4 regions of the Pandoraea sputorum genome follow, and region 3 is predicted to be linked to each of the others. Evidence: predicted binding sites of a transcription regulator. Region 3 holds the regulator's gene; each other region holds the start of a gene.
The links. The regulator sigma-54, encoded in region 3, starts transcription at its own class of promoters, with help from an activator protein. The targets are predictions, from matches to a motif close to TGGCANGNAANCTGCTTT.
Positions count from the first base shown of each region.

Region 1: a site for sigma-54 is predicted at 3,361-3,378, ahead of glnA (type I glutamate--ammonia ligase). Genes of this name have one in related genera too.
Region 2: a site for sigma-54 is predicted at 3,374-3,391, ahead of NA29_RS12950 (circularly permuted type 2 ATP-grasp protein). Genes of this name have one in related genera too.
Region 4: a site for sigma-54 is predicted at 5,092-5,109, ahead of exaC (acetaldehyde dehydrogenase ExaC). Genes of this name have one in related genera too.

Region 1 covers NZ_CP010431.2:3,186,528-3,194,142, forward strand. The annotation lists gene ntrC (nitrogen regulation protein NR(I)) at 1-390, opposite strand, end outside; gene glnL (nitrogen regulation protein NR(II)) at 453-1,673, opposite strand; gene glnA (type I glutamate--ammonia ligase) at 1,850-3,265, opposite strand; gene NA29_RS14000 (rhodanese-like domain-containing protein) at 3,737-4,204, shown strand; gene NA29_RS14005 (LysE family translocator) at 4,334-4,951, shown strand; gene NA29_RS14010 (DUF4148 domain-containing protein) at 5,246-5,590, shown strand; gene NA29_RS14015 (hypothetical protein) at 5,988-6,227, shown strand; gene NA29_RS14020 (hypothetical protein) at 6,442-6,627, shown strand; tRNA gene NA29_RS14025 (tRNA-Lys) at 6,700-6,775, shown strand; tRNA gene NA29_RS14030 (tRNA-Lys) at 6,834-6,909, shown strand; tRNA gene NA29_RS14035 (tRNA-Lys) at 6,964-7,039, shown strand; gene NA29_RS14040 (glycine zipper 2TM domain-containing protein) at 7,260-7,448, shown strand; gene NA29_RS14045 (hypothetical protein) at 7,528-7,615, opposite strand, start outside.
Region 2 covers NZ_CP010431.2:2,945,358-2,952,972, forward strand. The annotation lists gene NA29_RS12940 (transglutaminase family protein) at 39-845, opposite strand; gene NA29_RS12945 (alpha-E domain-containing protein) at 850-1,848, opposite strand; gene NA29_RS12950 (circularly permuted type 2 ATP-grasp protein) at 1,919-3,343, opposite strand; gene NA29_RS12955 (ureidoglycolate lyase) at 3,644-4,177, opposite strand; gene alc (allantoicase) at 4,228-5,250, opposite strand; gene uraD (2-oxo-4-hydroxy-4-carboxy-5-ureidoimidazoline decarboxylase) at 5,308-5,841, opposite strand; gene puuE (allantoinase PuuE) at 5,992-6,936, opposite strand; gene ldcA (muramoyltetrapeptide carboxypeptidase) at 7,294-7,615, opposite strand, start outside.
Region 3 covers NZ_CP010431.2:596,630-604,244, forward strand. The annotation lists gene ptsN (PTS IIA-like nitrogen regulatory protein PtsN) at 1-141, opposite strand, end outside; gene hpf (ribosome hibernation-promoting factor, HPF/YfiA family) at 377-733, opposite strand; gene NA29_RS02745 (RNA polymerase factor sigma-54) at 875-2,365, opposite strand; gene lptB (LPS export ABC transporter ATP-binding protein) at 2,459-3,229, opposite strand; gene lptA (lipopolysaccharide transport periplasmic protein LptA) at 3,264-3,956, opposite strand; gene lptC (LPS export ABC transporter periplasmic protein LptC) at 3,953-4,630, opposite strand; gene NA29_RS02765 (KdsC family phosphatase) at 4,655-5,140, opposite strand; gene NA29_RS02770 (KpsF/GutQ family sugar-phosphate isomerase) at 5,262-6,242, opposite strand; gene NA29_RS02775 (monovalent cation:proton antiporter family protein) at 6,459-7,615, shown strand, end outside.
Region 4 covers NZ_CP010431.2:5,208,513-5,216,127, forward strand. The annotation lists gene NA29_RS22995 (hypothetical protein) at 1-42, shown strand, start outside; gene NA29_RS23000 (hypothetical protein) at 93-743, shown strand; gene NA29_RS23005 (CsgG/HfaB family protein) at 822-2,204, shown strand; gene NA29_RS23010 (CreA family protein) at 2,378-2,842, shown strand; gene NA29_RS23015 (sigma-54-dependent Fis family transcriptional regulator) at 2,888-4,837, opposite strand; gene exaC (acetaldehyde dehydrogenase ExaC) at 5,163-6,683, shown strand; gene yiaY (L-threonine dehydrogenase) at 6,844-7,615, shown strand, end outside.

The sequences.
Region 1 (7,615 bases), 2.6 Mb from region 3:
AATGCGTTCGTCGTCCGTCGCTTCGCGCAGGCTTTCCTCGACGGCGCGCAGAATCAGTTCAACCGCGCGATCCACGTCGAACGGCTTGGCCAGATACTCGAACGCACCGCCCTGAAACGCGGCGACGGCGCTATCCAGATCCGAGAACGCCGTCATGATGATGACGGGCAGACCGGGATGCCGTTGCTTGACCATTTGCAGCAATTCGAGGCCGGAACCGCCCGCCATGCGGATGTCCGACACCAGCACTTGCGGCGAATCGTGTTCGAGCGCGGCGCTGGCTTCGCGCGGGCCGGTGAAGCTGCGCACCGGCAGATTAGCTCGCGAGAGTGCCTTTTCCAGCACCCATCGGATGGATTGGTCGTCGTCTACTATCCAGATCGGCTTCATTGTTCACCGTGTAACGTCTATGCCCGGCCGCAGGTGTTACGGCCGACGGCGTGAGGGCCGCATCAGCCCAGGGGCAGCAGGATTCGGAAATCCGTCCGTCCGGGCCGGCTTTCGCATTCGATCAGACCGTCGTGGCGCTGAACGAACGATTGCGCCAGTGTGAGTCCCAGACCGCTTCCACCCTCTCGCCCGGAGACGAGCGGATAGAAGATGCGATCGCGAATGTCGGCAGGTATGCCTGGCCCGTTGTCGATCACATGCAATTCCAATGCCAGCTTGTGCAACCGCTTGGCAATCGTGATCTTTCGCGCCACTCGCGTGCGCAATACGATGCGTGCATCGCCGCGCGCGATCTGCTCGCGCAGCGCCTCGGCACCGTTGCGCACGATATTGAGTAGCGCTTGAATGAGTTGCTCTTTGTCGCCCCGAAAATCGGGCAGGCTGACGTCGTAGTCCCGCTCGATCGACAAGCCTTGCGGGAATTCGGCGAGTACCACCGAACGCACACGCTCGCAGACTTCGTGGATGTTCACGTCCGTCGCGATATACGGATGGCGATGCGGCTCCAGCAAGCGATCCACCAGCGTCTGAAGTCTGTCGGACTCCTTAATGATCACCTGCGTGTATTCGCGCAATTCGCGCTGATCGAGCTCGAACTCCAGCAACTGTGCCGCACCGCGAATGCCGCCGAGCGGGTTCTTGATTTCGTGCGCCAGGTTGCGGATGAGCTGCTTGTTCATCAACGCCTGATCGATGATCCGCTCTTCGCGCTCGTTCTTGAGCTTCTGCTCGTTCTCGATCAGCTCGACGATCACGAAATCGGGCGCTGCCTCGGGGGCGGCCACAATCGCGTGTGTGTGCAACGGCTCCTGCGCGGTGCGTTCCAGCACCAGATCGAGGCGCGTGGTCTGGAAGTGATTCGCGATGAGCTCTGTCATCGTCGACGACAGCACTTCGCCGTTCGTGAACACATCGTTCCACGTCATCTGCGAAAGCGAGCGACGCGACAAAGCCAGTAACGCCTCGGCGGCCGGGTTTGCGAAGACCACGCGCAACGAGTGCTTTTCCAGCACCAGCAGCACAGTCGGCAACGCTTCCAGCCCGGGCAGAATGCCGGTCGCGGCAAGCTTCACTTCCCACGGGTCGACCAAGGCATGCACCGCAGACAGGGGCGCGGGAATGCCTGCGGCGTCAGCCGTCAATTCGGCAGCAACTTCGGCGGCATCAGCGGAATGCGAGGCCCGCTTCGTCTGCCCTTTCTCACCAGCGCGGACACTTTTCATCAAGGATCTAGGCGTTAGGTTCGTGGCAGGCCGCTGGCGCGATGCACATTGGCGATGCATGGCGCGCGCTGCGGATAAAAAAGGGGGACGGCCGCGGCCATCCCCCGTGCTTGTCGAGCATGACGGTCGGCCGCAGGCGTTCCGTCATGCCGGCGCATTGCTGCGCAGCGACCCGATTACAGCGAGTAGTACAGTTCGAACTCGAGCGGGTGCGTGGTCATGGCCACACGGCGAGCTTCGTCCGTCTTCAGCGCGATGTACGAATCGAGCATGCCGTCGGTGAACACACCGCCACGGGTCAGGAACTCGCGGTCTTCGTTCAGGTATTCCAGCGCCTGTTCGAGGCTCGAGCACACGGTCGGGATCTTTGCGTCCTCTTCCGGCGGCAGGTCGTACAGGTTCTTGTCGGCAGCTTCGCCCGGGTGGATCTTGTTCTGCACGCCATCCAGACCGGCCATCAGCATGGCCGAGAAGGCCAGGTACGGGTTGGCCATCGGGTCCGGGAAGCGCGCTTCGATGCGGCGGCCCTTCGGGTTGGCAACGTACGGAATACGGATCGATGCCGAACGGTTACGGGCCGAGTAGGCCAGCTTCACCGGGGCTTCGAAGTGCGGCACGAGACGCTTGTACGAGTTCGTCGACGGGTTCGTGATCGCGTTCAGGGCACGGGCGTGCTTGATGATGCCGCCGATGTAGTACAGCGCGAATTCCGACAGACCGCCGTAGCCGTTGCCTGCGAACAGGTTCTGACCGTCCTTCCAGACCGACTGGTGGATGTGCATGCCCGAACCGTTGTCGCCAACGATCGGCTTCGGCATGAACGTGGCCGTCTTGCCGTAGCTGTGTGCCACGTTGTGCACGACGTACTTCAGGATCTGCGTCCAGTCGGCGCGCTCGACCAGCGTCGAGAACTTCGTGCCGATTTCGTTCTGGCCCTGGCCAGCCACTTCGTGGTGGTGCACTTCAACCGGCACGCCGAGTTGTTCGAGCAACAGGCACATTTCCGAGCGCATGTCCTGGAACGTGTCGACCGGTGCGACCGGGAAGTAGCCGCCCTTCGTGCCCGGACGATGGCCGGTGTTGCCGCCGTCGAAGTCCTTCGACGAGGACCACGGCGCTTCTTCGGAGTTGATCTTCACGAAGGTGCCCGACATGTCCGTGTTCCACTGGACCGAGTCGAAAATGAAGAATTCCGGCTCCGGACCGAAGAAGGCGGTGTCGCCCAGGCCCGTGCTCTTCAGGTAGGCTTCAGCGCGCTTGGCGATGGAGCGCGGATCGCGGTCGTAGCCCTTGCCATCGGCCGGCTCGATCACGTCGCAGGTCAGGACCAGCGTGTTTTCTTCGTAGAACGGGTCGATGTAAGCGGTGTTGGCGTCCGGCACCAGCAGCATGTCCGAGGCTTCGATGCCCTTCCAGCCAGCGATCGACGAACCGTCGAAAGCGTGACCGCTCTCGAACTTGTCGGCGTCGAAGTGCGACACGGGCACCGAGACGTGTTGCTCTTTGCCGCGCGTGTCCGTAAAGCGGAAGTCGACGAACTTGACGTCTTCTTCCTTAACCAGGTTCATCACATCTGCCACAGATTTGCTCATGCTATCTCCCGAAAGATTCAATCTGGCGCTGCTGGCGCTCATCGCCCGCGTCGCCGCACCCTCTTAACGAACTCCGTGTTCGGATTCGTCAGTGATAAGCAGGAAGCGTGCCAGCGCATCACTTCACTGTCGTGCCTCACCCTCGCCCACTGATTTCTAAGGAAATATTCGATGCTGGTGCGTCCAGTGCCGAATTCCCGCTAGCGGGCTTTAATTCTCCGTTTTGGTGCGCCATGCGTCAAAACATCACTAAATTGGTGCATTTCACGATTATGCACCTTTTGAGTGCCAACGTGCCGCGTCACTGACCCGAAGTTGTGCGTCATACTGCACCGTCGTCGGGCGCGCTGCATTTGGTCCGCAAAATATCCAGACGACTCCCAATGCCGCTGGATGTCACTTAAAGCGCATCTTTGCGTCTGCCGCACGCTAGAATGAAGGACAACCATCGACCAACGAGATCACAGCAATATGACAAGCGCAAAAGCCATTCTCGATCAAGCAACGCAGCGTCGCGCCACGGGTCAGCTCGCCTACGCAGGCGCAGTCACGCCGGAAGAAGCGCTGGCATTGCTCAACGCCGATGCCAACGTTCGTCTGATCGACGTGCGTACGCGCGCTGAACTCGATTGGGTCGGCCGCCCGCAGGTGCCGGATGGGCAGTACGCCAACGTCGAATGGGTGCGCTATCCCGGTGGTGTGCCCAATGAACACTTCCTCGAACAATTGACGTCGCAGACAACGGACAAGACAACGCCGCTGCTGTTCCTGTGCCGCAGCGCCGCCCGCTCGAAGGCAGCCGCAAAGGTCGCTTACGAAGCCGGCTTCACGCAAGCGTTCGACATCCTCGAAGGCTTCGAAGGCGACAAGGACGGCAACGGTCACCGCAAGAATGTGAGCGGCTGGTGCTTCCGCGGCCTGCCCTGGCTCGGCGCATAACATCCGAGACACCGGATTGACTGGCACGGCCGCAAGGCCACGATCGCGACCGGTAACCGGACGGCATCGACTGCGCACCAACGACGTATCGACGAACACCGAAACACATCAACGCGGGGAGACGCCGAGATGGACTGGACTCACTTGCTGACTTTCGCGCTCGCCCTGTTCGTGGGCGCGGGCACACCCGGCCCCGGGATTGCGGCCATCGTCGCGCGCGTCCTCGGTCGTGGCACGCAAGGCGCGATTGCCTTCACTGCTGGCGTCGCGATTGGCGATGTCGTGTGGCTCACACTCGCCGTACTCGGTGTAGCTGCACTGGCACATACGTTCTCCGGCGTGTTCCTCGCGATCAAGTACGCGGGCGCTGCTTACCTTCTCTATCTCGCCTGGAAGATGTGGCACGCTCCGGCCATTGCGCCCACGGAGCCATTGGCCGCCGCACCGCGCGAGAAGTCCTGGCGTCTGTTTCTGGGCGGTCTGTCGGTCACGATGGGCAACCCTAAGGTCGTCGTGTTCTATTTCGCATTGCTGCCCAACTTGCTCGATCTGCAACGCGTGACAGCGCTCGGTTATATCGAAGTCGTCGGCGTCACACTGACGGTGCTTGCCATTGTGTTCGGCAGTTATATCGCGCTGGCGTCCCGCGCGCGGCGACTGCTCAGCTCGGCACGCGCCGTGAAGCGCCTGAATCGCGCGACAGGCACCGTGATGGCCGGTGCGGCCGTAGCCATCGCCACGCGCTGAGCGCATCCTAAATACTTCCGCATCGCCGCCGCAGCTCTACATCAGGAACGCCACCTTCGGGTGGCGTTTTTCATTGATGCCGCGCCACGGAGCGCGTCTCATCGAGTGAGAACGCGTATCGCATTGTTGCGGTTCGCGTAATGATTCATTCGCTTAATTGCCGTTTTTCCGTGATAGCCGGAGGCATAGACTGGCTTCACCGGTCGCGCACAACGCATACCGCGTCGTACTAACAGTCTCTCGGTACCGATGCATTGCGAGCCCCCGCTACACAGAAGAACAGGAATTAACGTCATGAATCGCATCCTCAACCGCAAAGTCATTGCATCCGCACTGATCTCGGCCACCATGGCCACCGCAGCAGGTTCCGCTTTCGCGCAATCGCATCTGTCGAGCGACGCTTACCCCGACGGCTCACCGTTCGGCTGGGTGCCGCAAACGTCACAGCTCACCCGCGCACAGGTGCGCGAGGAACTGGTCGACGCGCGCGCCAAGGGCTTGATTCCGCAGAACGACTACGACTACCCGGCGTTCAACACGATGAATAACGCCAACGTGCCGGGCAAGACGCGCGCGCAGGTCTACGACGAACTCGTGCGTGCACGCCAGAACGGCGAGATGAAGTACTCGAATCCGTAAGCAACCGAACCGGCCCTCGTCATGCTGCCTCCCTCGGGCAGCGTGACTGACGCACGCAGACCGAACGGCATCTTCAGCCTGCGTTGCGTCAACTTATTGCATCACCCCATTGCGTCTTAGTCCCGCCGACAGGCGCGCGCCCCCGCCCAACGACGTTTTGCCGGGCTATTCGTGGTGCGTCGGTCCAGTGCTTCCCCTCTGGCCCGGCAGTCACACACGGCTTCGCACGGGCGCATCTCCTGTCGCCATGCGTTCCCCGTCATCGCATGGGACTTTCGCCCGCGCTCCCGCCCTGGAGCGCGGGCTTTTTTCATGGCGACGTTGGTGGACGGCGGTGGACTGCGCAGGCTGCGTGCTACCATGCAGCCGTTTCAATTTGCATAGACAGGATCATCCGGTGAGTGACATCCAACTAGATATCGAGTGGACCGAGCGCGCAGCGAAGAAGGCCGAACGACTCGTTCCCAAGGACACCCCGCTCGGGTTGCCGCCGCTCGAATGCCTGCCGCAGGAAGGTGACGTGATGTTCCTCGGCAAGGGCGACAAGAAGCAACCGTTCGTTGTGGTGGAACGTCAGTACCACCACGAAGGTGAAGACGCCTGGACGATCATCCTGATCCTGGATCTTCCGGAATAACGAAGACGTCCCCTGAGGGGCATGCATACGTTCGACGCACCGGCTGAGCAACGCTTGCCGCTGATTCGAACGGATCGCAGACCTGTACGGAAAGCTCGGCGCGGCCACTGGGGAAACCCCGGTTGTCGCGCCGCTTTGCTTGAGGGAAGCCGTTTTCTATACTTGAGACGCGACTTAACTCGAGCATCGCCTGGTGGCGACAGGGAGATCCAAAATGATCGCGCCCCACCTTTCCAATGCCCAACTGGTCTGCATGTTTGCGATCGCAGTATTCGGCGCGATCGTTGTCGGCGCAATGCCGTGCAAAGGGACTGTTCGAATGTGCTGGCGATCGCTGCTCGTGGTCGTGGGCGCAGTGCTCGCGGTGCTGGCGTTCGAGATGGTTCCGCTTCTCGCCTGAGACCTTTTTTGCGGATTTTCACCATTAAGGGTTGACCCCATGCGGAAGAGCCGATATTATCTCGGTCTCGTTGGGGCGTTAGCTCAGTTGGTAGAGCAGCGGACTCTTAATCCGTAGGTCGAGTGTTCGAGTCACTCACGCCCCACCAAACGAATTTTTAAAAAAGGCTGCGATGCCGTGCAGCCTTTTTTATTCCCGGTAGCATCGGGGCGTTAGCTCAGTTGGTAGAGCAGCGGACTCTTAATCCGTAGGTCGAGTGTTCGAGTCACTCACGCCCCACCAAAGCATTACAGGAAGGCTGCGACGCTTGCAGCCTTTTTTGTTCCCGGTAGCACCGGGGCGTTAGCTCAGTTGGTAGAGCAGCGGACTCTTAATCCGTAGGTCGAGTGTTCGAGTCACTCACGCCCCACCAAGTATTGATGTAACGAAAAAGGGTCTGCGCATGCAGACCCTTTTTCGTTTCCTCGCGAAACTTCATCATGCATGGTGGCGCCCTTAAGAAGCGCGCACCATGTCATCCAATTCCTACAGCCAATTCAGTCGCTGCCGATAGTGCACAAAACACCCGCGCACTAAGCTGAGATCATGCTGCCGCGCGATGCGCGCCCGGCACTCGCTACAGGAGACGCATCATGAAATTGGCCAAGTCGATTCTCGTTGTCATCACCGCGCTTGCGATGGGTTCATCCATCATCGGGTGCACGCTGGGTGGCGCAGCGGCAGGCGGCGTCATCGGTCACGAAGCCACCGGCGGCAGCACCGCCGGGACCATCGGCGGTGCCGTCGTCGGTGGCGTAATCGGCCACGAACTCGGCAAGTAACTCGAAGAATTCGAAGCAACCCGCCGAATCAATTCACCGCCCCTTCCACCCCGGTCCGAGCACCGGATCGGCTACGCCGTCACCGCCCCACGATGTATAGCGGGCCGTTGGCGGCGTAGCCGTACATGATCAGTACGTCGCCCACCAGTGCATCTCCCGCCGCCCTC
Region 2 (7,615 bases), 2.3 Mb from region 3:
CTTGCCGTGCAAGGCGCGCTGCCTCGCTACGTTCAAAGCTATTGTTGTTGATCGAGCGGTGCTGTATCGACGCTGACCGATACGTGCAGCTTCTCGGTCGCACCGCCGCTGCGCATTCCTCTGACGGGCGCCGCCGACTCGTAATCGCGCCCCACCGCCAGACGGCAGTAGTTGCCGCTCGCGAAGCAGGCATGCGTGACGTCGATGCTAACCCACCCTGCCCCCTCAACCCACACGTCAACCCAGGCATGGCTGGCCGCGTGCGGTACGTCGCCCGGGTCGATGTACCCGCTGACGTAGCGCGCAGGCACGCCACGTGCGCGGCATACGGCCAGCATGAGGTGCGCGTGGTCCTGACAGACGCCGCGTCCCAGCGCGAGCGCCTGCGCGGCGGTGCTGGTCACGGCGGTGATCCCCGACTCGTAATCGACCTGCTCGCAAATGGCCGCCGCCAGCGCCAGCAACTCTCCCGGCGTGGCAACCCCGGCGTCGCCCGCCAGCGCGTCGATGCCGTCGCTGCGACCCGTGAGGGGCGTAGGGCTGGCGAAGCATAACACTGGTACGGCATGGCTCGTTTCCCCCAGCCTGCCATCGATGAGCGGTGTCGTTTCGACCTCGCCTTCGGCGAGCAAATGAATCTCATCGTGCGGTTGATGCAGCACGAGCGTATGCATGTCGTTGCCAAAGGCGTCCCGCGCGGGCGTGAGCTTGCCCGGCGCGCTCAGTCGCCATTGCACGATGCGCTGCACTTCCGACGCACTCGGCGTGAGCCGGAGCTGCTGGATGGTGTAGCGCACCGGCGTGTCGTAGCGGTAAGTCGTTTCGTGGCGGATAGTCAGGCGCATAGCATCAGGCAGCGAGCGGGATCAGGAAGGTCTGGCTGATCTTGTTGCCGAGCACGTTAACTCGCTCGAGGAATTCGGTCAGCACAGGGTGTAAGCCTTGCTGTCGAATTTGCTGGATGTCGGTGTATTTGAGTTCGGACTGAAGTTTGCCTGCGTAGCGTTCGACGTCGCCGGACTGGGCGTTGGAGAGCGTGGCGAGGTTCTCGCACACACCGGTGAGGGAAGCGAGCAACGAGCGCGGCATGTGTGCGTTGAGCATCAGCAACTCGACCACACGCTCGGGTGTGATGACGTCACGGTACACCTTCCGGTAGATTTCGAAGCCGGAGACACTGCGCAGCACAGCCGACCAGTAGTAGAAGTCGGTCGGATGCGACGCATCCGGCCCCGCCTTGTCGGCACGCACGGCTTCGTGGAAACGGACGTCGAGAATGCGGGCGGTGTTGTCGGCACGCTCAAGGAACAGGCCGAGCCGGGTGAAGTAGAAGGCGTCGTCCTGAAACAAGGTGCCGAAGCTCACGCCTCGTGAGAGGTGCGAGCGCACTTTGACCCATTCGAACAGGTGCGCAGGGTCACGCTCAAGCAGATCGAGGATGCGCGGGAAATCCAGCCAGGTGCTGTTGACGGTCTCCCACAGCTCGGTCGTGAGGGTGCCACGCACGGCACGGGCGTTCTCCCGCGCGGCGGCCAGGCAGCAGGCGATGCTCGACGGGTTCTCGGGGTCGCGCACGACGAAGTCCAGCACGTTGGCCCGCGTCGCGCGCCCGTGTTTCCGATTGAACGCTGGCTCCAGCTCGGAGATGCGCAAGGTGGCGCGCCAGCCCGCTTCATTGTCGATACCGCCAGCGAGGACCTGCGTCATGTCGGTATCGTCTTCGTCATCGATGGCATCCTGCGGAAGCAGGAGGTTTTGCAGGTTGACGTCGAGCAGGCGAGCAGTGTTTTCAGCCCGCTCCATATAGCGGGCCATCCAGAACAAGTGGTCGGCGGTACGGCTAAGCATGATCTCTTCCCGATAATTTTCCGATGTGCGCGGTCAAGTTGACTTATATGCGCGCTTTGACCTTTGCCGCTTACTTTTCCAGTACCCAAGTGTCCTTCGTCCCTCCACCCTGCGAGGAGTTGACGACCAGCGACCCCTCTGTGGGCGCGACTCGCGTCAGGCCACCCGGCACCATCGTCACGCCCTTGCCCGAGGACAATACGAACGGCCGCAGGTCGATGTGTCGTGGCGCGATACCGGCTTCTACAAATGTCGGGCACGCGGAGAGTGCAAGCGTGGGTTGCGCGATGTAGCCGTCGGGTTTCGCAATAAGCCGCTGGCGGAAGGCTTCGATTTCGGCCTTGGTGGACGCCGGACCGACGAGCATGCCGTAGCCGCCCGCACCGTGAACTTCCTTGACGACAAGCTCACCGAGGTTGTCGAGGGTGTACGCAAGGTCGTCGGGCCGACGGCACTGGTAGGTCGGCACGTTGTTCAGGATCGGCTTCTCTCCGAGGTAGAACTCGATCATGTCGGGGACGAACGGGTAGATGGATTTGTCGTCGGCGACGCCCGTACCGATGGCATTGGCCAGCGTCACGCGTCCCGCACGATAGACGCTCAGCAACCCCGGCACGCCTAGCGTCGAGTCGGCACGGAAGGCCAATGGATCAAGGAAGTCGTCGTCGATGCGACGATAGATGACGTCGACACGCTTAGGACCGTTGGTCGTGCGCATGTAGACGAGATTGTCCTCCACGAACAGATCCTGCCCTTCGACCAGCTCGATCCCCATCTGCTGCGCCAGGAACGCATGCTCGAAGTAGGCGGAGTTGTAGATGCCAGGCGTCATGACGACGACGGTCGGGTCGTCCACGCCCATCGGTGCTACGGCGCGCAAGCTGTCGAGCAACAAGTCCGGGTAATGCTCCACGGGTGCGATGCGATTGCGCGCGAACAACTCCGGGAACAATCGCATCATCATCTTGCGATTCTCCAGCATGTACGACACGCCAGATGGCACCCGTAGGTTGTCTTCCAAGACGTAGAAGACACCATCGTCTCCGGATCCCGCTCTGACGACATCGACACCCGCGATGTGCGAGTAGATGTCGCCGGGGACGTCTACACCCTGCATCTCAGGACGGTACTGTGCATTCTTCAACACCTGATCCGCCGGGATAACGCCGGCGCGCAGGATGTTCTGGTCGTGGTAGACGTCGTGGATGAACTTGTTGAGCGCCTCGACTCGCTGACGCAAACCCGCCTGCAAGGTCTGCCACTCATGCGCAGGTATGATCCGAGGGATCAGATCGAAAGGGATCAGACGCTCCGTGCCCGCCTCACTCCCATACACAGCAAACGTGATCCCGACGCGCCGAAACGCCAGATCGGCCTCGGCTCGCTTATGGTGCAAGACATCGTCTGACTGACATTTGAGCCAGTCGTCAAACCGACGGTAGTGCGAACGCGTCGCACCCGTGATGCTCGCCATCTCGTTATAGCTCTCGACCATACGCTTCTCCGCAGATTGCTGTGTCGAGATCGAGCAATATCCATGCCCGAGCTGTTTTTACGCCCTTTTTTCGACCTTCTTCTACCCTTTTCCAACCTTTTCACGCTTTGCGCACGCTTTCGGTGCGCCCACTCTCCTGCTCCGCCGCCCACGCACCACATCGGTGTTTCGAAGTATAGGAGTTGGGTTTCGACTCGGACTGTTGTGTTTACCCCTGCCCCATACCCCCGCCCAATACCTCCGCCCAATAAAAAACGCCGGGCACCGCCCGGCGTCCTTTTGTCCCACTGACTTCATTCCTCACGCAGCCTTCTGCGCTCCCTGCACCGCATCCAACTCAACCTGCGTCAGCAAGTACACACCCGGCAAATCCTGCTCGTCACAGTTGTGGCCGTCACCACCCCGGTCCACCACCACGAAGTCGCTCACCTCATCCAACGCCAACAACGGGTGATGCCACACGCCTCTCGCATAGTTCACGCCCTGCCAGCCATCCGAGACGAACGCACGCATCTTGCTTACGTCCAACTCGCCTGCCGGGGCGACAACCACCAGATACGGCGTCGTCTTCAACGGGATGAACGCCTGACTGCCCAACGGGTGACGCTCCAACATCTTCACCTCGTACGGCAACTGCCTCGGCTGGCCTCGGAAGACGTTCACCAACGTACGCCCCCCCTCCGGACCCAGATCCACCGTCGCCAAATCATGGAATCGCTCGGTCGTCCCGCCATTGATCGCGAAATGCTTCGCACCCTCCAACTCGATCACATCGCCGAACGGCGCGAACGCCTCCCGCGTCAATCGCTCGATCTTCAATGCCGGTCCCACCATGTCACGCTCCTTGTTCTCTCTGTTCGTTTTGCTCTGCGACTTCTAAACCATTACGCCTTCTTGTCGCTCAACCGGCCCCACAGCCGCAGACGCGATACACCACCATCCGGAATGATGTTGAAACGGATGTGCGTGATCGCCCCCAACTTCTGCACCTGCTCTTCAAAGTAGAACTGCTTGTCCATCGCCAACTTCTGCTCCGGCAACAACACCGGCCAGAACATCGATTGCGTAATCAGCGACTGCTCAGTGCCGCCCGTCACATACGCCGCCTGGATGGAGCAGCGGTCCGGGAAGTTGCCCTTGAAGTGCGCCGTATCCACTTCGATCTTGCCAATTTCACCCGGCTGCGCCAACGCAATAATCGCCCAGTCGTTACCCGGCTCACGACGACGGCGCGTCTCCCACCCATCCCCCATGTTCACACCTCGGCCCGGCATCAGCAGGTTCGACGCCAAACCGAAGTGCTGGTTGTTCGCTGCCACGACGTAGCCGCCGTTTTCCATCGCAATCAGATCGATCAGCTCATCTCGCGAACGGCCCGCCCAGTCGCTCTGCGGCAACCCATACAAGCGCAGACGCGCGAGACCACCATCCGGGTACAGGTTCACGCGCACGTGCGTCGCTGCGCGCTGCTGCGTGATGGCATGGTAGTGGTGCGAGTTGCCCTGCAACGTGGTCGACGGCAGCAGTTCGAACCATTCGGCCGACTCGTTCGGTGCGCCGTCCGGGCTGTAGCAGCCCTCAAGCGACGCGGCCGGTGGGAAGTTGCCCGTGAAGTGGCTCGTATCCAGATCGACACCGAACAACACGCCCGGGCGCGCCAGCTTGACGATGCACCAGTCGTAACCGTTCACACGCTTGCGACGCGTCTCCCAACCATCCATCCACTTGCCGTTCTCGTCGTACTTGCCCGGGATGAACACCGCCGGTTCCGGGTTGAGCATGCGCTCTTTGGCCGCGAAGAATTCGTCGGTGGCGACGAGCGCTTCAGCCCCCAGACGCGGGTCGGCCAGATTCACATAACGGCGCACGAAGTCCGGTGCGTTCGGGTCTTGCGGGACGAGGGCCATGCCAACTCCTTGATGCTCGGTAATGTCTGAAACGTGAGATATGACGGTGTCGTGCGCTCAGTCGCGCACGAGGTCTTGCAGCCGGAAACCGGCGATACGGAAAATCTGGCGCAGGCACTCTTCGATTTCGTCCGCGCGGCTGTTCTCCAGACGCGTCGCGAAGTTCTCGATGATGCTGCTGCGGGTATGGCCACGCACGGCCAGAATGTACGGGAAGCCGAATTTGACCTTGTAAGCGTCGTTCAGCTCTGTCAGGCGCGCAAACTCTTCTGCACTGCACTGGCCCAGTCCGGCGCCTGCCTGCTCACGCGTCGATTCGGCCGTCAGTTCGCCACGCACGGCCGCTTTGCCAGCCAGCTCCGGGTGGGCACGGATGAGGTCGAGTTGCGGCGTCTCGCCAGCATCGATCACAGCCTGGCACATGGCGTCATGCAGTGCATTGACGGTTGCGAACGGGCGATCTTCCCACGCAGCTTCGGCCACCCACGGGGAATGCTCAAAAATGCCGTCGAGCGCGGCAATGAACTCGGCACGCGGTAGCGCCGACAGCTCGGCAACGGTACGTTGGGTCATAGGCAACGGGGCGTTCATTAACTGCTCTCCTGGAGAACAAAGGTGGCGCCCCGCCGCACTCCTCGCGCAGCCCGATGACGCCTGTCGGATTCGAATTCGATGTCGGCGGCACGTCCCACGGGACATGACCGCCCTATCAATTACCTGGTCTGCGATTCAATCGCCCGCTCACGCCGCCACGAACGGATGGCGCTCTTGCCAGTGGCGCGCCACGTCGATACGACGGCACACCCACACGCGATCGTGTTTTTCGATGTGATCGAGGAACCGCTGCAACGCCGCGAAACGGCCCGGACGGCCCAGCAACCGGCAGTGCATACCGATCGACAGCATCTTCGGCGCTTCGTCACCCTCTGCGTACAAGACGTCGAACGCGTCGCGCAGGTAATGGAAGAAGTGGTCCGCCGTGTTGAAGCCCTGCGGCGCGGCAAAGCGCATGTCGTTGGTATCGAGCGTGTACGGCACCACAAGGTGCGGCTTGACGTCGCCACTGCTGGTCTGCACCTGCGTCCAGAACGGCAGGTCGTCGCCATAGTTGTCGGAGTCGTACACGAAACCGCCCTGCTCCACGACGAGACGACGCGTATTCGGACTGTCGCGGCCGGTGTACCAACCCAACGGCGCGCTACCCGTCATTTCCTTGAAGATGTCGATGGCGATGCGCATGTGCTCACGCTCGGTCGCCTCGTCCATGTTCTGATAGTGAATCCAGCGCCAGCCGTGACACGCAATCTCGTGCCCAAGCGCCTGGAATGCCGCCGTCACCTCAGGGTGACGCTGCATGGCCATTGCCACGCCAAACACGGTCAGCGGCAAGCCTCGACGCTCGAACTCGCGCAAGATGCGCCACACGCCCGCGCGCGAACCGTATTCATAGATGGATTCCATGCTCATGTGACGGGCCTCGTAGGCGGCCGCGCCAATGATCTCGGACAGGAACTGCTCGGACGCCTTGTCACCGTGCAATACACAGTTCTCGCCGCCCTCTTCGTAATTCAGCACGAACTGGACGGCAATGCGCGCACGTCCCGGCCAGTCGGCAAACGGTACATGTCGGCCGTAGCCGATAAGGTCGCGGGGATAATCCTTGGAATTCGCGTTGCTGCTGGCCATGATGTCTTGGCATCCTTCTGATGGCGGAACGATCGAAGAAGTTTAGCCAAATACATCCGCACGAAACATAGCCATATTCAGATATTCAGGCTGCGCTTAAACATATAGTCGCCCCCGCAACGGCACCGTCAACGCGCCGAACCGCCCTACCAAAAGCACGCGCGGCACGCATTTTCCTGCTACCGCCCCACATGGCAATTCCATTCAAACACCCACCAAATCACTCTCAACGTCAGCAAAATCACGTCATTCTTACGGACAACAAAAAAGCACGCCGGGTGACGAAGTCCTCCCGGCGTGCTTCTGTTTCTCGCGATTGCGCCATTTCCGCATGCCCACGCACACGGCATTCGTGCTTCACCCCGCGATATAGGGATATCCCGTAAGCGTGAGCGTGACCTGTGCCCCCGACGTCGACAATTTGGCCTGCCCACCCACCGGCAAGGTCAGTTTGTCAGGACAATGACCGAACGGCATTCCCGTGACGATCGGGATACCGATGACCCGGCGCATGCTCTCCACCATGGTCGCCATGTCGTAGCCGTTGTCGTAGTCGGTCAGACGATATTGCGAAAAGTCCCCCATCACCAACGCGCGCTGACGCGCCAGAACGCCCGACTGATGCAACTGGTACAACATGCGCTCGACGCGGTACGGCGGTTCGTTCACATCCTCCACG
Region 3 (7,615 bases):
ATTGTCGGTTACCACAGCGCGAGAAAGCCCGGCGTTGTTCTCGAAGAGGAGGCCGACCTGTTCGAACAGGCGCTTCTTGCTGGTAACGGACAGTCCAAGCAGGATGTTGGACTCGAGTATGAGTTTGGCTAAACGGTTCATCTTGTAATGCGGGCGAACGCTTAGTCGCCCTCCAACCCCCGATTGACCTCGCATTATAGACCACTCGCCGCCGCGCTCGCGGCAAGTCACGGAAGTGGGGCGAACCATACAAAAGGGGCCGTTCAACGGCCCCGCGGTGGGTGATGCCAGACTTACAACAGACGGATATGCGCTCGGGTGGTTCCTTGCGGGTTTTCGTCGGTATCAGCCAATGCGATTACCACGCCTGAAGATGCTATTGCAGCGGTTCCGCCTCAGGAGGAAGTTCGTGGTGCTTGATGGCCTCGCGACCGTGATCCTGAACCTTGTCCTTGTACTGCATTACCTTGCGGTCGAGCATGTCGATCAGCTTGTCGATGGCGGCATACATATTCTCGTCACACTTCTCGACGAAAATTTCCTTGCCCTTGAGAAACACCGTGACGCTCGCGATCTGGCGTCCGCTCTTCTCCTTGGTTTTGTCGACAGAGAGGATCACCTCGGCGCCAATTAGCTGGTCGAAATGATTCAACACGCGGTTAAGCTTGTTGACGACAAATTCGCGCAGCGAAGGCGTGAGTTCGAGATGGTGTCCACTGATCTTCAGATTCATAGCTGCTCTCCTTGCTGAAATGCCGAAGTGCAGGCCGCGTCAACGTTGACGCTGGCTAGCGAGGGTGCGAGCCATTGACGTGACGCAATGTCGCACTGCGGCGTAATGCCCCAGCGGCCAACATGGCGCACCAGGACTGTCCTACAAAGATTTGCGCAAGTTCACTGCGGGGATTCGCATGGCCTCGCGGTACTTCGCGACAGTGCGCCGCGCCACCACAAAACCTTGCTCTGCCAGCAGTTCCGCGATACGGCTATCGGAAAGGGGGCTCTGCGGGTCTTCTGCTCCTATGAGTTGCTTGATGAGTGCGCGGATGGCGGTCGATGACGCAGCGCCTCCGGCTTCCGTTGCCACGTGTGATCCGAAGAAGTACTTGAGCTCGAAGGTTCCAAATGGAGTGAGCATGTACTTACTCGTTGTCACGCGTGAAATCGTGGATTCATGTAAACCCAGCGTATCAGCAATCTCGCGTAAAACCAAGGGCCGCATGCCGATTTCGCCATGCGTGAAGAAGTTCTTTTGGCGCTCGACAATCGCCTGCGCCACCCGCAGGATCGTGTCGAAGCGTTGCTGGATGTTCTTGATCAGCCAGCGCGCTTCCTGCAACTGCTGTTGGAGGTTGCCGGTTCCCGGATCGTTCCGGTTATTTCGGAGAATGCGCGCATACATCTCGTTGATACGCAGACGCGGCATGACTTCCGGATTCAGCTCCGCCGTCCAGCCGCTCCCTTGCTTGCGTACCAGCACGTCCGGCACGACATAGTCGGCCTGAGGCGCGCCGTAAGCCGCGCCCGGGAAGGGGTCCAGCGAGCGAATCAGCTGATGCGCGGCGCGCAGGCCGTCTTCACCGACACCTAGCAGGCGGCGCAGACGCGTGTAATCGCGCGCGGCCAGCAGTTCCAGGTGATCGGTGACGATGCGCAGCGACAGGGTGCGCACACCGCTAGCGGGCAGACGCTGGAGCTGTAGACGCAGGCATTCGGCCGGGCTGCGGGCACCCACGCCCGCCGGGTCGAAGCTTTGCAGCAGCGCCAGCGCCGCGTTGATCTCTTCCGTTTCGAGCGCCAGTTCTTCAGGCATTTCGGCCTGAATTTCGTCGAGCAGGCTACCGAGGTAGCCGTCTTCGTCCAGCGATTCGATCAGGAATTCCACCAGCGCGCGGTCGCGCGGACTCGCCTTGGTCAGGCGCAGTTGGGCCAGCAGATGTTCGCGGAGATTGGGGTGGTCGACGTGAAGTTGCGGACGCGCATTGTCGTCGTCGTCCGATGCGCTGCCGGAGCGGGCGAAGTCGTTCAGGCTCCAGTCGCTGCCGTTGTCCGACGCGTTGTCGTCGAAGCGGGCCTCACCATCGAGTTCGCGTGCTTCGTCGTGACCGTTGGAGGCCTCGGGGCCATTGTCGTTCGAACTGCCCGACGACGAACTCCGTTCGTTGCGCAGCGACCCGTCTGTGCCCACACGTACCGAACCGGCGAGCCAATCGTCCTCGCGTTCGAGCATCGGGTTCTGGGTAAGGGCGTGCTCGACTTCCTGTTGAAGTTCGAGCGTCGACAGTTGCAACAACCGGATCGATTGCTGCAACTGCGGCGTGAGGGTCAGGTGCTGAGAGGTGCGGAGTTGAAGAGTCGGTTTCATAGCGGTCTCGCCTTCATTGTAGAGGCTTTGTCACGCCAACGGAACCGTCCCTGACTCCTATCGGAGGCAGGGTTTACATGCGAAAAATCTGCTTTACATCCGGAAATTCTCGCCCAGATAGACGCGACGGACGCTTTCGTCGGCAACGATCTGGTCAGGCGTACCGGCGGCAAGCACCGAGCCTTCGCTGATGATGTACGCGTGATCGCAGATACCCAGCGTCTCGCGCACGTTGTGGTCGGTAATCAGGACACCGATGCCTCGGTCCTTGAGAAAGCGCACGATCCGCTGAATTTCCAGCACGGCGATCGGGTCGACGCCCGCGAACGGTTCGTCGAGCAAAATGAAACGCGGCTGTGTGGCCAGGGCGCGCGCGATTTCCACGCGACGACGCTCGCCGCCCGAGAGCGACATCGCCGGATTCTCGCGGAGGTGGCCCACTTGAAGCTCGTCGAGCAGGGCTTCAATGCGACGTTCGATTTCATCGCGCTTGAGGGGCTTGCCCTGCGCATCGACCTGCAATTCGAGCACGGCGCGAATGTTGTCTTCGACCGTGAGCTTGCGGAACACCGACGCTTCCTGCGGCAGATACGAGACACCCATGCGGGCGCGCTCGTGGATCGGCAGTTCGCTGATGAGGTTGCCGTCGAGCTGGATTTCGCCATCGTCGGCGGGCACGAGTCCCACAATCATGTAGAACGACGTAGTCTTGCCCGCGCCGTTCGGGCCAAGCAGACCCACGACCTCGCCGCTTTTCACGTCGAGCGACACGTCCTTGACGACGGTGCGCGCGCCGTACTGCTTCTTGAGCGAGCGCACGACGAGCGCGCTGGGCTTGCCCGCCGGGCCGGCGCCCGGGTTGATGGTCGAAGCGTTGCTGTTGGCAGAATTGGCAGAATTACTCACGCGGATTCCCGATGTTCTTGGAAGGCGACAGCGGCGGCAAATCGCCCTTGGGCGCGGCGACCGGCTTGCTGGCAGCGCCCGACGCCTGTGCGCCCGTGGCGTTGCGAGGTGCGAGCGTGGCGCGCACGCGGCCGTTCGGATTGTTGGGGTTGACCTGATCGGCGCCGCTGTTGGCGGTGTAGACCTCATTGTAGGTGTCGTACGTGATCACGCTGCCGTGAATCTCGTCGAGTACCTTCGTGCCCCCGGCCAGACGCTTGAGCGTGGCCTGCGTGGTCAGCGTAGCGACTTCGGTCTTGCCGTTGTAATAGATGGTCTGGCCCCAGCCGTCGATGTACTCGTCCATGCCGTCGCGCTTCTGACGCATGTAGGCGAGCGGGCCGCCCGGCTTGTAGTAAGCGGTGGCGTACTGATAGCCCTCCGGATCCTGAGTCACTTCGACGCGATCGGCCTTCAGGAGAATCGTCCCCTTGGTCATCGTCACGTTGCCGGTGAAGATGTTGACCTGCTTGAGGTCGTCATAGCTCATGTGGTCCGACTCGATATTGAGCGGCTTGTCGCGGTCGGCGCGTTCGGCATGCGCCAGCGGTGCAGCCAGTGCGCCAAGAACGGCGAAGGCGGCAGCCAGCGCGCGAAGCGCACGCAGCGATACAGAGGCGGGTCGCAGTGAAAGGCGATCGGTCATGGGGTCTTGGGGCCCTGTGGAGTCTGAGATGGCGCGCGTGGAGCGGTAGGCGCAGCGGGCTGACCTGACGGCGGCGGGCGCTTGGCGCCCAGTTCCGCCGGCTGGATCGTGCCGTGAACATTGCCGAGCAATTGTACGGCGCGCGAGATGTTATTGAAAATCATGCCGTCGCCATACATCACGGATGACCCGCGGAACAGCTGCACCGGCTTCTCGGTGCGCACGATGTCTTCGTTCACGAGCACCTGAAAGTGCTCGGACAGCGCGCGCATTTCGGGGTCTCGCGGCCCAGGCTGACGCACCACGACCGCGTCGTCGTACAGATCGACGATCGACATATCTGCGTTGAGCGTGCCACGTTTGCTCGTGGCGGTCACTTCGGGCTGATCCGGCGTGAAGGCGCGCACGGCCGGCATCGTCATGGCCGTGGTCTGGTCGTCTTCGAAGTGCGTCATGTGGACGGCGTTGACGCGGTACTGCGTCACACCGTTGGGCGCGAGCATGGAAATCACCATGTCGTCGGCGTAGTAATCGGGGATGTGCTGCTTCACGTACGGCGCGCGGTCGGCATCGGACGGCAGCGTGCGCTGCACGAGCCAGTACGTACCTGCCGCAAGGCCGGCCAGGACGGCGATCGCGATCAGCGAAGCGGGCGAGACGCGTTGGGTGGCCATGAGTGGATCGACTCTCCCGGCGCGTCAGGCGATGGCTTCGGCGAGCAGGGCGTCGTAACGCCCCTGCGCGCGCAAGATGAAGTCGCACAACTCGCGTGCGGCACCTTCGCCGCCGCGCGTACTCGCGATCCAGTGACAGCGTGTCTTCACTTCGACATGCGCATTGGCCGGGCAGGCGGCGAAGCCCACGCGCGTAAGCACGGGCAGGTCGGGCCAGTCGTCGCCGATATGTCCGCAGACGTCGGCCGTCACGCCCACTTTGGCGCACAGGTCTTCAAACGCGGTGCGCTTGTCGTGCACGCCCTGATAGACGTGCGCGACGCGCAGATCCGCTGCGCGTTTGGCGACGATATCCGACTGGCGTCCCGTGATGATGGCGGTGACGATACCGGCTTCGCCGAGGAGCTTCAGACCGTGGCCGTCGAGCGAATCGAAGGTCTTGATGACTTCACCGGCCGGGCCGTAGCGCAGGCCGCCGTCGGTCAGCACGCCGTCGACGTCGAACACCATGACGCGCAGACGCGCCGCGCGAAGCGTGGCAGCCGCTGCGTCGAAGGGGGCGATGCCGGAGGCGTTGGGGGGATTCGTTTGACTCGGATGATTCATTGGCAGACGGCTCTGGGCAGACAACTCACACGACCTTGGCGGCGAACAGGTCATGGACGTTCAGCGCGCCGACCAGGCGGCCGTTTTCCGTCACGAGCAACTGCATGATGCCGAAGCGTTCCATCAGTTCGGCAGCTTCTGCGGCGAGCTTGTCCGGATCGATGGTGCGCGGATCGGCCTTCATGACGTCGGCCAGCTTCAGCGAGGTGAAATCGAGTGTACGCTTGAATAAACGCCGCAAGTCGCCGTCCGTAAAGATACCGACGACACGATCGTCGGCGTCCACGATGGCGGTCATGCCGAGACCCTTGGCGGTCATCTCGATCAGGGCGTCGGAGAGATTGGCGTCGGAGCGCACGCGCGGCACCGCGTCGCCGGTGCGCATGACATCGCGCACGAAGGTCAGCAGGCGGCGGCCGAGCGCGCCACCCGGATGCGAGCGGGCGAAGTCTTCCGCACCGAAGCCGCGTGCGTCGAGCAGCGTGACGGCGAGCGCATCGCCGAGGGCGAGGGCGGCCGTGGTGCTGGCGGTGGGCGCGAGGCCCAGCGGGCAGGCTTCCTTCTCGACGTGCGCGTCGAGATGCACGTCGGACAGACGGCCAAGGCTCGATGCGGCGTTGCCGGTCATGGCGATGAGCTTCGCGCCAATGCGCTTGATCATCGGCAGGATGCTGACGAGCTCACCCGTTTCGCCGGAGTTGGACAGGGCAACGACGACGTCGTCGGCCGTGATCATGCCCAAATCGCCGTGGCTGGCTTCAGCGGGGTGAACGAAGAATGCGGGGGTACCGGTGCTGGCGAACGTGGCAGCGAGTTTGCGGCCGATGTGGCCGGACTTGCCCATCCCGGTAACGACGACGCGTCCGCGGCAGGCAAGCAGCAACGAGACCGCTTCGAAGAAGCTGTCGTCGAGGTGCGCGGACACGCGTTCGATGGCGTCGGCTTCAGTGCGCAACACCTCCCGGGCGACCTCTAGTGCCCGGCCTGGATTGATTTTCGCTATCATGCGCGGAGTATATCAAAACGGACGTGGCGTCGAAGGACAGCCGCGCCACGTCTGGCCCCGCGCCCCGCCCAGCGCCATTCGGGACATCGCCCGGACCGGTCCGGTTTCCTCTCCCGGGGCCGCCGTCCGGACGTACGCTGGCACGGCCCTTGCATGAGATTGGCAAGACAACGCACCCCGCTCACCCGGAATCACTCAGGAAACCGACCCTAGCTGATGGCATCGCCGCTCGAACTCACTCTCGTATTGTTGTTTGCCGCCTGCGTCGGGGTGGTGCTGTTTCGCATGCTCCATCTGCCGCCGATGCTGGGCTATCTCAGCGTGGGCATCGTCATCGGCCCGCACGCGCTGGGGCTGGCGGCCGATTCGCAGCGCGTGCAGTACCTCGCGGAGTTCGGCGTCGTCTTCCTGATGTTCTCCATCGGCATCGAATTCTCATTGCCCAAGCTAAAGAGCATGAGAAGAGTGGTGCTCGGACTCGGCGTTTCACAGGTACTGGGGACGTTGCTCGTCGCTGTCGGACTCGGCGCACTCGTCAACCTGTTCTGGTCGTTCTCATGGCAGGCCTCGGTGGCGCTGGGTGGCGCGCTGGCCATGTCCTCGACGGCCATCGTCACCAAGATGCTCGCCGAGCGGCTCGAACTGGAGACGGAGCACGGGCGCAACATCATGGGGGTGCTGCTGTTCCAGGATCTGGCCGTGGTGCCCTTGCTGATCGTGATCTCCGCGCTCGGCGGCAACTCGAAGGCGCTGGTGCTCGCGCTCTCGCTGGCGGCGCTCAAGATCACGGGCGCACTGGCGTTGCTCCTCTGGATTGGGCAAAAACTCGTCGGACGCTGGTTCCACATCGTGGCCGCGCGTCGCTCGCAAGAGCTCTTCATGCTCAACCTGCTGTTGCTCACGCTGGGCCTGGCCTACATCACCGAGCACCTGGGGCTGTCGATGGCGCTGGGGGCGTTCATCGCCGGGATGCTGATTGCCGAGACGCCGTTTCGCCATCAGGTGGAGGACGACATCAAGCCGTTCCGCGACGTGCTGCTCGGCCTGTTCTTCATCACGACCGGCATGCTGCTCAATCCGGGCATCGTGCTCAAGCAGCCGTTGCTCGTGCTGTTGTTCTTTGTCGGTCCGCTGATCGTCAAATTCACGCTCATCGCGGGGCTGGCGCGTCTGTTCGGCAGCCCGCCGGGCACGGCAATCCGCACCGGGCTGGGGCTGGCGCAGGCGGGCGAGTTCGGCTTTGTGCTGCTCAATCTCGTGATCGACCGGAGTCTGCTCGATCCGTCGCTGTCGCAGGCGGTGCTCGCCGGGATGTTGCTCTCGATGCTGTGCGCGCCGTTCCTCATCATCAACGCCGACCGCATTGCGCTGCG
Region 4 (7,615 bases), 1.1 Mb from region 3:
CGCGAGTTGACCAGCCAGATCACCAATCTCAGCTTGCGTTAATTGCACGACTCACTAATCCGTTTCATTCATCCCCTGTGGAGAAGACGTTCATGAAGAAGATCATTGCCTGCGCCGTTGCAGCTGCATTCGTTGGTGTTTCGGGCGCTGCGTACGCGCAGTTCGGCGGCCTGACCAGCCTGGTCGGCGGCGGCAGCAAGTCGGACAGCTCGGTGGACCTGAGCGGCCAGCAAGCCGCACTCGTGAAGAACTATGTCGCCGCTAACGTCGACGTGCTCAACGCGAACGCCAAGATGGGCGAAGCGCTGGGTCTGAAGACGCAAGCCGAGCAGGCCGCTGCTGTCGTGGCGCAACTGTCGTCGGGTTCGACGCAGGATAAGGATTCGGCGTCGAAGGCCGTGAACGCCGTGGGCGACACGAGCGGCGCCATTGCAGCGAAGCTCAAGGAAAAGCCGGTGCTCGACGACGCTTCGAAGAAGACCTTCGCACAGGGCCTCGGCCACCTCGCGCTGGGCATGGTGCACTACGCCGGCATGCGTAACGACGTCACGTCGATGGGCACGAACATGAAGAGCGCATCGCCGATGGCGCTGACGTCGCTGGGCGGCGCAGCCTACGTCGTGTCGAACTTCCCGGGTTCGGTCACGGAAGCGGGCAAGGCGCTCAAGAACGCCATCGACTTCGCGCGCAGCAACGGCATCGAAGTGCCGTCGGACGCCACGAAGGCCCTCGCCGCGCTGTAATCACGGCAAGCCGACACCACACATAACAACGACATGATGCGTAAATCGCTCACGGGGGCCCTGGTGGCCCTCTTTTTTATGGCTGGCTGCTCCGAAAAGGCGGCTGACACTTCTCAGGCGCAAGCGCCTGCCTCGGCAACGTCCGCTGCCGCCCCTGTGCCGGACGTCGGCAAGGTCGAGACCGAAAAGGTGACGGCCTCGGGCTTCGGCGACACCGCTGGCGAAGCCACGACGGAAGCCATGAAACTCGCGCTGTTGCAGGTCAACGGCGCGGTCGTGCAGGCGCAGAGCGTCGTCGCCAAGTACGGCCTCGACGTCAGCCTTGGTCAGGATTCGGCATCGCTGCGTGCGAACGCCTTTGCCGAAGTCGTCGCGCAGCGTTCGGGCGGCGTGATTCAGCACCTGCGCGTGTTGAGTCTCGATGAACCCGGCGTGCTCAACAAGCGCTTCAAAGCCACCATCGAAGCCGACATCGCGAAGTTCAAGCCGTCTGCAGACATGCAGAAGCTGAAGGTCGTCGTCGGGCCGGTGCTGTTTGCGCAGGATCGTCTGCCGATGGGCGACATCGCTGTGCCGTCGAGCGAAGTGGCGGCTGTGCTGCGTCAACGCGTGAGCGACGCGCTGGTGCAGACTGGACGCTTCGCCGTGCTCGATCGCGAGATGAGCCCGGAGATCGAGCATGAACTGGACATCATCGCGTCTGGCCAAGCCCCGAGCGCAGAACTGACGAAGCTCTCGCAGGCAGCCAGCGCCGATCTGGTGTGGAGTGCGCGAGTGAGTGCGTTCAACTACACGCGTATGGCCCGCCAGTTGCGCACGAGCGATCGTCAGCTCGTGAGCTATTCGGGCGGCTGGGCACTCTCGCAGAAGATGGTGAACGTGGCGACGCGTCAGGTCACGGCGGCCGGTTCGCTGAGCAATGCGATGCCCGCGACAGCCCCGACTACGCTGAGCAACGGTGTCGACAGCCAGCGCATTCTCACCGAGATGGTCGATCAGGCCAGCAAGGCGATCGTGAGCGCGATTCTGCAGTCGACGTTCCCGATCACGGTGCTCGCCCGCGACGGCACCAACGTCGTCGTCAGCCAGGGCGGTCAGGCGCTGCGCGAAGGCGGTCGGTACGCGGTCGTAGCGATGGGCAACGAGTTCAAGGATCCGCAGACGGGGCAAAGTCTCGGCCGCACCGAGAACCCGTGCTGCGAGCTGGTCGTGGAGCGCGTGACGCAGAACCTGTCGTACGGCCATCTGGACAACGTGCGTGCCGGTCTGAATCTCGACACGCTGCCGATTGCCGGTCTTCAGGTGCGCGGCGAGTTGGCAGGACGTCCTGCACAAGCGTCGCAGCAAGCTACGGCGCAAGCCGGGACGCAGGCCGTAGCAGCAGCGGGTCCGAAGTCGGCAAAGAAGTCCACGCCGTCAGTCGGCGCTCAGGCAGCGCCTGCGCAGGACGACAAGTGGTAAGACGCCACGCCCGTCGCATTCGTCCGATATGACGGTGCGCAGCGACGGCGTATAAGCGTTTCCCGGAAGGGCTGAAGCGGCGATGGCCGTCCGTCACGCGACGCGAGTAAAATCCGCAACGCGTATGGCTGGCGATCGTCGCCGCTTCCGCAGTTTTGACGGGACACACTCTCATGAAGAAAGCAGTCGCGCTGGCGCTGATGCTCGCCGCGAGTTGGGCCCATGCCGAGAAGATCGGCGATGTCAGCACCGCATTCAAGTTCGTCGGGCCGGATCACAAGATCGTCGTCGACGCGTACGACGATCCCAAGGTAAAAGGCGTGACCTGCTATGTCTCGCGCGCCAAGACCGGCGGCCTCAAGGGCATGGTCGGACTCGCCGAGGACAAGGCCGAGGCGTCGATTGCGTGCCGTCCAGTCGGTCCGATCTCCTTCACCGGCCCGCTCCCCAAGGAAGAAGAAGTCTTCTCCGAAGGGCTGTCGCCCCTGTTCAAGAAGCTGCGCATCGTGCGCATGGTCGACAAGGCGCGCAATACGCTCGTCTATCTCACCTACTCCGACAAGCTCATCGACGGCTCGCCGCAAAACAGCGTCACCGCCGTGCCGGTAGATCGTGCAACGCAGATTCCGATGAAGTGATGCTCGCGACGGCCCGCGCAGACGTCGACGCTGCGCTGCGCGATGTCACCCGCGCAGCAACCCGAAGCGCCTGAGCTTGCGATACAGCGTGTTGCGGCTCACGCCGAGCCGTCGCGCTGCGGCGCTCACCTGGCCCTGACATGCGTCGAGCGCCGCACGCAGCGCCTGCCGCTCCGCCGCTTCCAGCGGTGCTTCGGTCAATCCGTCGGCCGGTGAATCGGACGGTGAAACATCCGTCATTGCGATGTCCGCTTCGCGTAGTTCGTCCGGCAGATCGTCGACGGTGACGACGCCATTCTCGCTGAGCGCCACCAGCGTCCGAATGACACTGCGCAGCTGACGCACATTCCCCGGCCACGTGTGATGACACAACCGGTCGAGCGCAGCGGGCGTCACATGCACGGCGGGGCCATGACCCATTGATTCTGCCTGCGCGAATAGCCGCCGAATCACCTCGGCCTTGTCCTCGCGCTCGCGAAGCGGCGGTACGGTGACTTCGAGCCCGCTCAGGCGATAAAGCAGATCCTCGCGAAACAGTCGTTCGTCGATACGCGCGTAGAGATCGCGATGCGTGGCACTCAGCACGCGAATGTCCAGCGGCACCGGCTCTCCACCGCCCAGCGGCGACACCATCCGGTCCTCCAGCACCCGCAGCAACCGCGTTTGCATCGCGAACGGCATGTCGCCGATCTCGTCGAGAAACAACGTGCCGCCATTCGCCTGCCACAGCTTGCCCGCCATCCCTTCCTTGCGCGCACCGGTGAAGCTGCCGCCGACATAGCCGAACAACTCGCTTTCGATCAGCGACTCGGGAATCGCCGCACAATTGAGTGCGACGAACGGTCCGCCCGAACGTGCGCTCGCCGCGTGCACTGCGCGTGCGAACACTTCTTTACCACTGCCCGTTTCACCGCGAATCAGCACGGGCACGTCGTGCGCGAAGACGCGGCAGGCCTTTGAGAACGCACGCGCCAGCGTGGGGTCGGAGAACGGCTGCGTGACAACTTCCGGCGCAGGGCGCGACACACTGGGCGCACGCCGGAGTACGCGCGCTGGCGCGCGCAGCATCGCCAGCAACGACTCACCGGCGTTCGCACCGGTATTGGCGTGCAGCGGCCAGCAGGCGCTCGGCGACGGATGCGCCCGCGCGAGCAGGGCGTCGAGCGTCTGCACGAACCATCGATCGACGCGCGTGCCCACCAGCGCGTCGCGCGTCACCCCAAGACAATTCAATGCGCTTTGATTGGCGGCGAGCACGTGCCCCGCATCGTCGAACGCGAGCAACGCCTGCGCGAATCCGCCGAGATGGTCCGCCTGCTCCTGCCATTGCAGCAGCCATTCGTCGCGATAGTGCTGAAAGAAATACTCGCTCTCGACGACCTTCGCCGACAGGTTGACGAGCGCCAGCGTATGAAACTGACTCTGACGCGTCAGATCCGTACTGGTAGACGACACATCGATCACCGCCAGCAGATCGCCCTGCGGGGCGAACACCGGACTCGCCGTGCAAGTGAGCGGCGTATGCAGTGCGCGAAAGTGGTCCTGCTGACAGATGATGACGGGCGCGCGCTCGACGGCGCACGTCCCGATGCCGTTGGTCCCCTCGCAAGACTCGCTCCAGTCCGCGCCCGGCCACAGCCCGGCGCGATGGAAGTCGTCGCGGGTGCCGTCATGCAGACGCGAGTCGACGATCACGCCGTCCGGGGCCGTGAGCAACACGGCCTGGCGCGGGTTCATCAACTGACGTTGCAGACGTTCCAGCACCGGAATGGAAACGTTGCGCAGGCGTTCCATCGCGCTGCGGCGTTCGCGCAATTGCGAGGATTCGAGCACGCGCGGCGCCATGCGCGCGCCCGGGTCGAGCGCGTGCGTGTCGAGACAGCGCCGCCACGAACTGGCGATGTTCGGGTCGGTCGCCACCGAACCCGATGGCAAATGGCCCTGCGCGACGTTCAGCACACGGCGTGCGTGTGCGGCTTGCGTACTGGCTGGCATTGGTCGTCTCCCCCGTGCCGGATGATCTGATGATCTCGTATCGTTCCCGAAGCATCCCCCATGCGCGAGGCGATTGCAATGCGCTATGTCAATCGGAAAACGCAAAGCGATTGACGGAGGTTCTGACGCGCACGGCGCTGTCACAGTCCTGAGACAACGTGTGCCACGTCGCAGGACACAGGTGTCACGGAATCGGTACACACCGAGCTGTCTCGCATGCCGCCAGGGCGCGTCGTTACGCGAATGGCCGGGTCTGGCCCACGACTTGCTTAGTACCGGCCTGCGCAGCCAACGTCCGCGCTACAACGATATCCGGAGACACAACATGAAATACGCCCCACCCGGCACGCCCGGTGCCCTGCTGTCCCTGCAACCGCGTTACGAAAACTTCATCGGCGGCAAGTTCGTGCCGCCCGTCGAGGGCCAGTACTTCACCAACACGTCGCCGGTCACCGGTGCGGTCATTGGCGAATTCCCCCGCTCGAACGGCGCAGACATCGAACTGGCGCTTGACGCTGCGCATGCGGCGGCGGCCAAGTGGGGAAAAACGTCCGTACAAGCCCGCTCGCGCATTCTGCTGCAGATCGCCGACCGGCTTGAATCGCAACTGGAGCGCTTCGCCGTGGCGGAGACGTGGGACAACGGCAAACCCGTGCGCGAGACGCTCGCCGCCGATTTGCCGCTGGCCGTCGATCACTTCCGTTACTTCGCCGGTTGCATCCGCGCGCAGGAAGGCACCGCCGCCGAGATCGACGAGCACACAGCCGCCTACCACTTCCATGAGCCGCTGGGCGTGGTCGGACAGATCATCCCGTGGAATTTCCCGTTGCTGATGGCCGCGTGGAAGCTTGCCCCTGCGCTCGCGGCTGGCAACTGCGTGGTGCTCAAGCCCGCCGAGCAAACGCCGCTCACGATCACGCTGTTTGCCGAACTGGTCGGCGATCTGTTGCCACCGGGCGTCCTCAACATCGTGCAGGGTTTCGGCCGCGAAGCCGGTGAAGCGCTGGCAACGAGCAAGCGCATCGCCAAGATCGCCTTCACGGGCTCGACGCCTGTCGGCAATCACATCCTGACGCGCGCCGCCGCCAACCTGATCCCGAGCACCGTCGAGCTGGGCGGCAAGTCGCCGAACATCTTCTTCGACGACATCATGCACGGCGAGCCGGAGTTCATCGAGAAGGCCGCAGAAGGTCTCGTGCTGGGCTTCCTGAATCAGGGCGAGGTCTGCACATGTCCGTCGCGTGCGCTCGTCCAGGAATCGATTTACGAGCCTTTCATGGAAGTCGTGATGAAGCGGGTCGAGCGCATCAAGCGCGGCGATCCGCTCGATACCGAGACGGCCGTGGGCGCGCAGGCGTCGCAACAGCAGTTCGACAAGATCCTCACGTATCTCGATCTGGCGCGCAAGGAAGGGGCACAGGTGCTGACCGGCGGCGGTATCGAGATGCTCGACGGTCCGCTGGCGTCGGGCTTCTACATCCAGCCCACGCTGCTCAAGGGCGAGAACCGCATGCGTGTGTTCCAGGAGGAAATCTTCGGGCCGGTGGTCGGCGTAACGACTTTCAAGAACGAAGCGGAAGCCCTCGCCATCGCCAACGACACCGAGTTCGGTCTGGGCGCAGGTGTGTGGACGCGCGACATCAATCGCGCCTATCGCATGGGTCGTGGCATTCAGGCTGGGCGTGTCTGGACGAACTGCTATCACCTCTACCCGGCCCACGCGGCGTTCGGCGGCTACAAGAAGTCCGGCATCGGCCGCGAGACGCACAAGATGATGCTCGACCACTACCAGCAGACGAAGAATCTGCTGGTGAGTTACGACGTCAATCCGCTCGGCTTCTTCTGAGCAGTCCCTCTAGTCGTATGTGACCTTGCAGTAGATCAAAGACGCATCGCGCAGCGAGTGCGATGCTGTCTTTGATGCATGCAAAAGATGATTCTGGACACCCCGCCGCGCCATTTGCGCGCGGGGAGTGCCCCTCACAGAACAGATAAGGAGCATGACGATGAGCACGACCTTCTTCATTCCCGCCGTCAACATGATGGGCGTGGGCAGCCTCGACGAAGCGATTGCCGCCCTGCGCCAGTACCATTTCCGCCGCGCCCTGATCGTGACCGATGCCGGTCTCGCAAAAGCGGGCGTAGCCGAGAAGGTGGCGAAGCTGCTGACTCAGCAGGACATTCAATCGGTCGTCTTCGACGGCGCGAAACCGAACCCGACGGTGAGCAACGTCGAAGCGGGTCTGGCGATCCTCAAGCAAAACCAGTGCGACTTCGTGATTTCGTTGGGTGGCGGCTCGCCGCACGACTGCGCGAAAGGGATCGCGCTGTGCGCGACGAACGGCGGTCATATTTCGGAATATGAAGGTGTCGATCAGTCGAAGAAGCCGCAATTGCCGCTCGTCGCGATCAACACCACGGCGGGGACGGCGAGCGAGATGACGCGCTTTTGCATCATCACGGACGAAAAGCGTCATGTGAAGATGGCCATTGTCGACCGCAACGTCACACCGCTGTTGTCCGTCAACGATCCCGCCCTGATGGCAGCGATGCCCAAGGGGCTGACGGCCGCGACCGGCATGGATGCGCTGACGCACGCGACCGAAGCTTACGTGTCGACGGCCGCCACACCGATCACCGACGCGTGCGCGCTCAAGGCCGTCACGTTGATCTCGCAGAACCTGCGTCGTGCGGTGTCGCACGGCGATGACATGACGGCGCGGGAAAACATGGCGTATGCGCAGTTTCTGGCGGGCATGGCGTTCAACAACGCGTCGC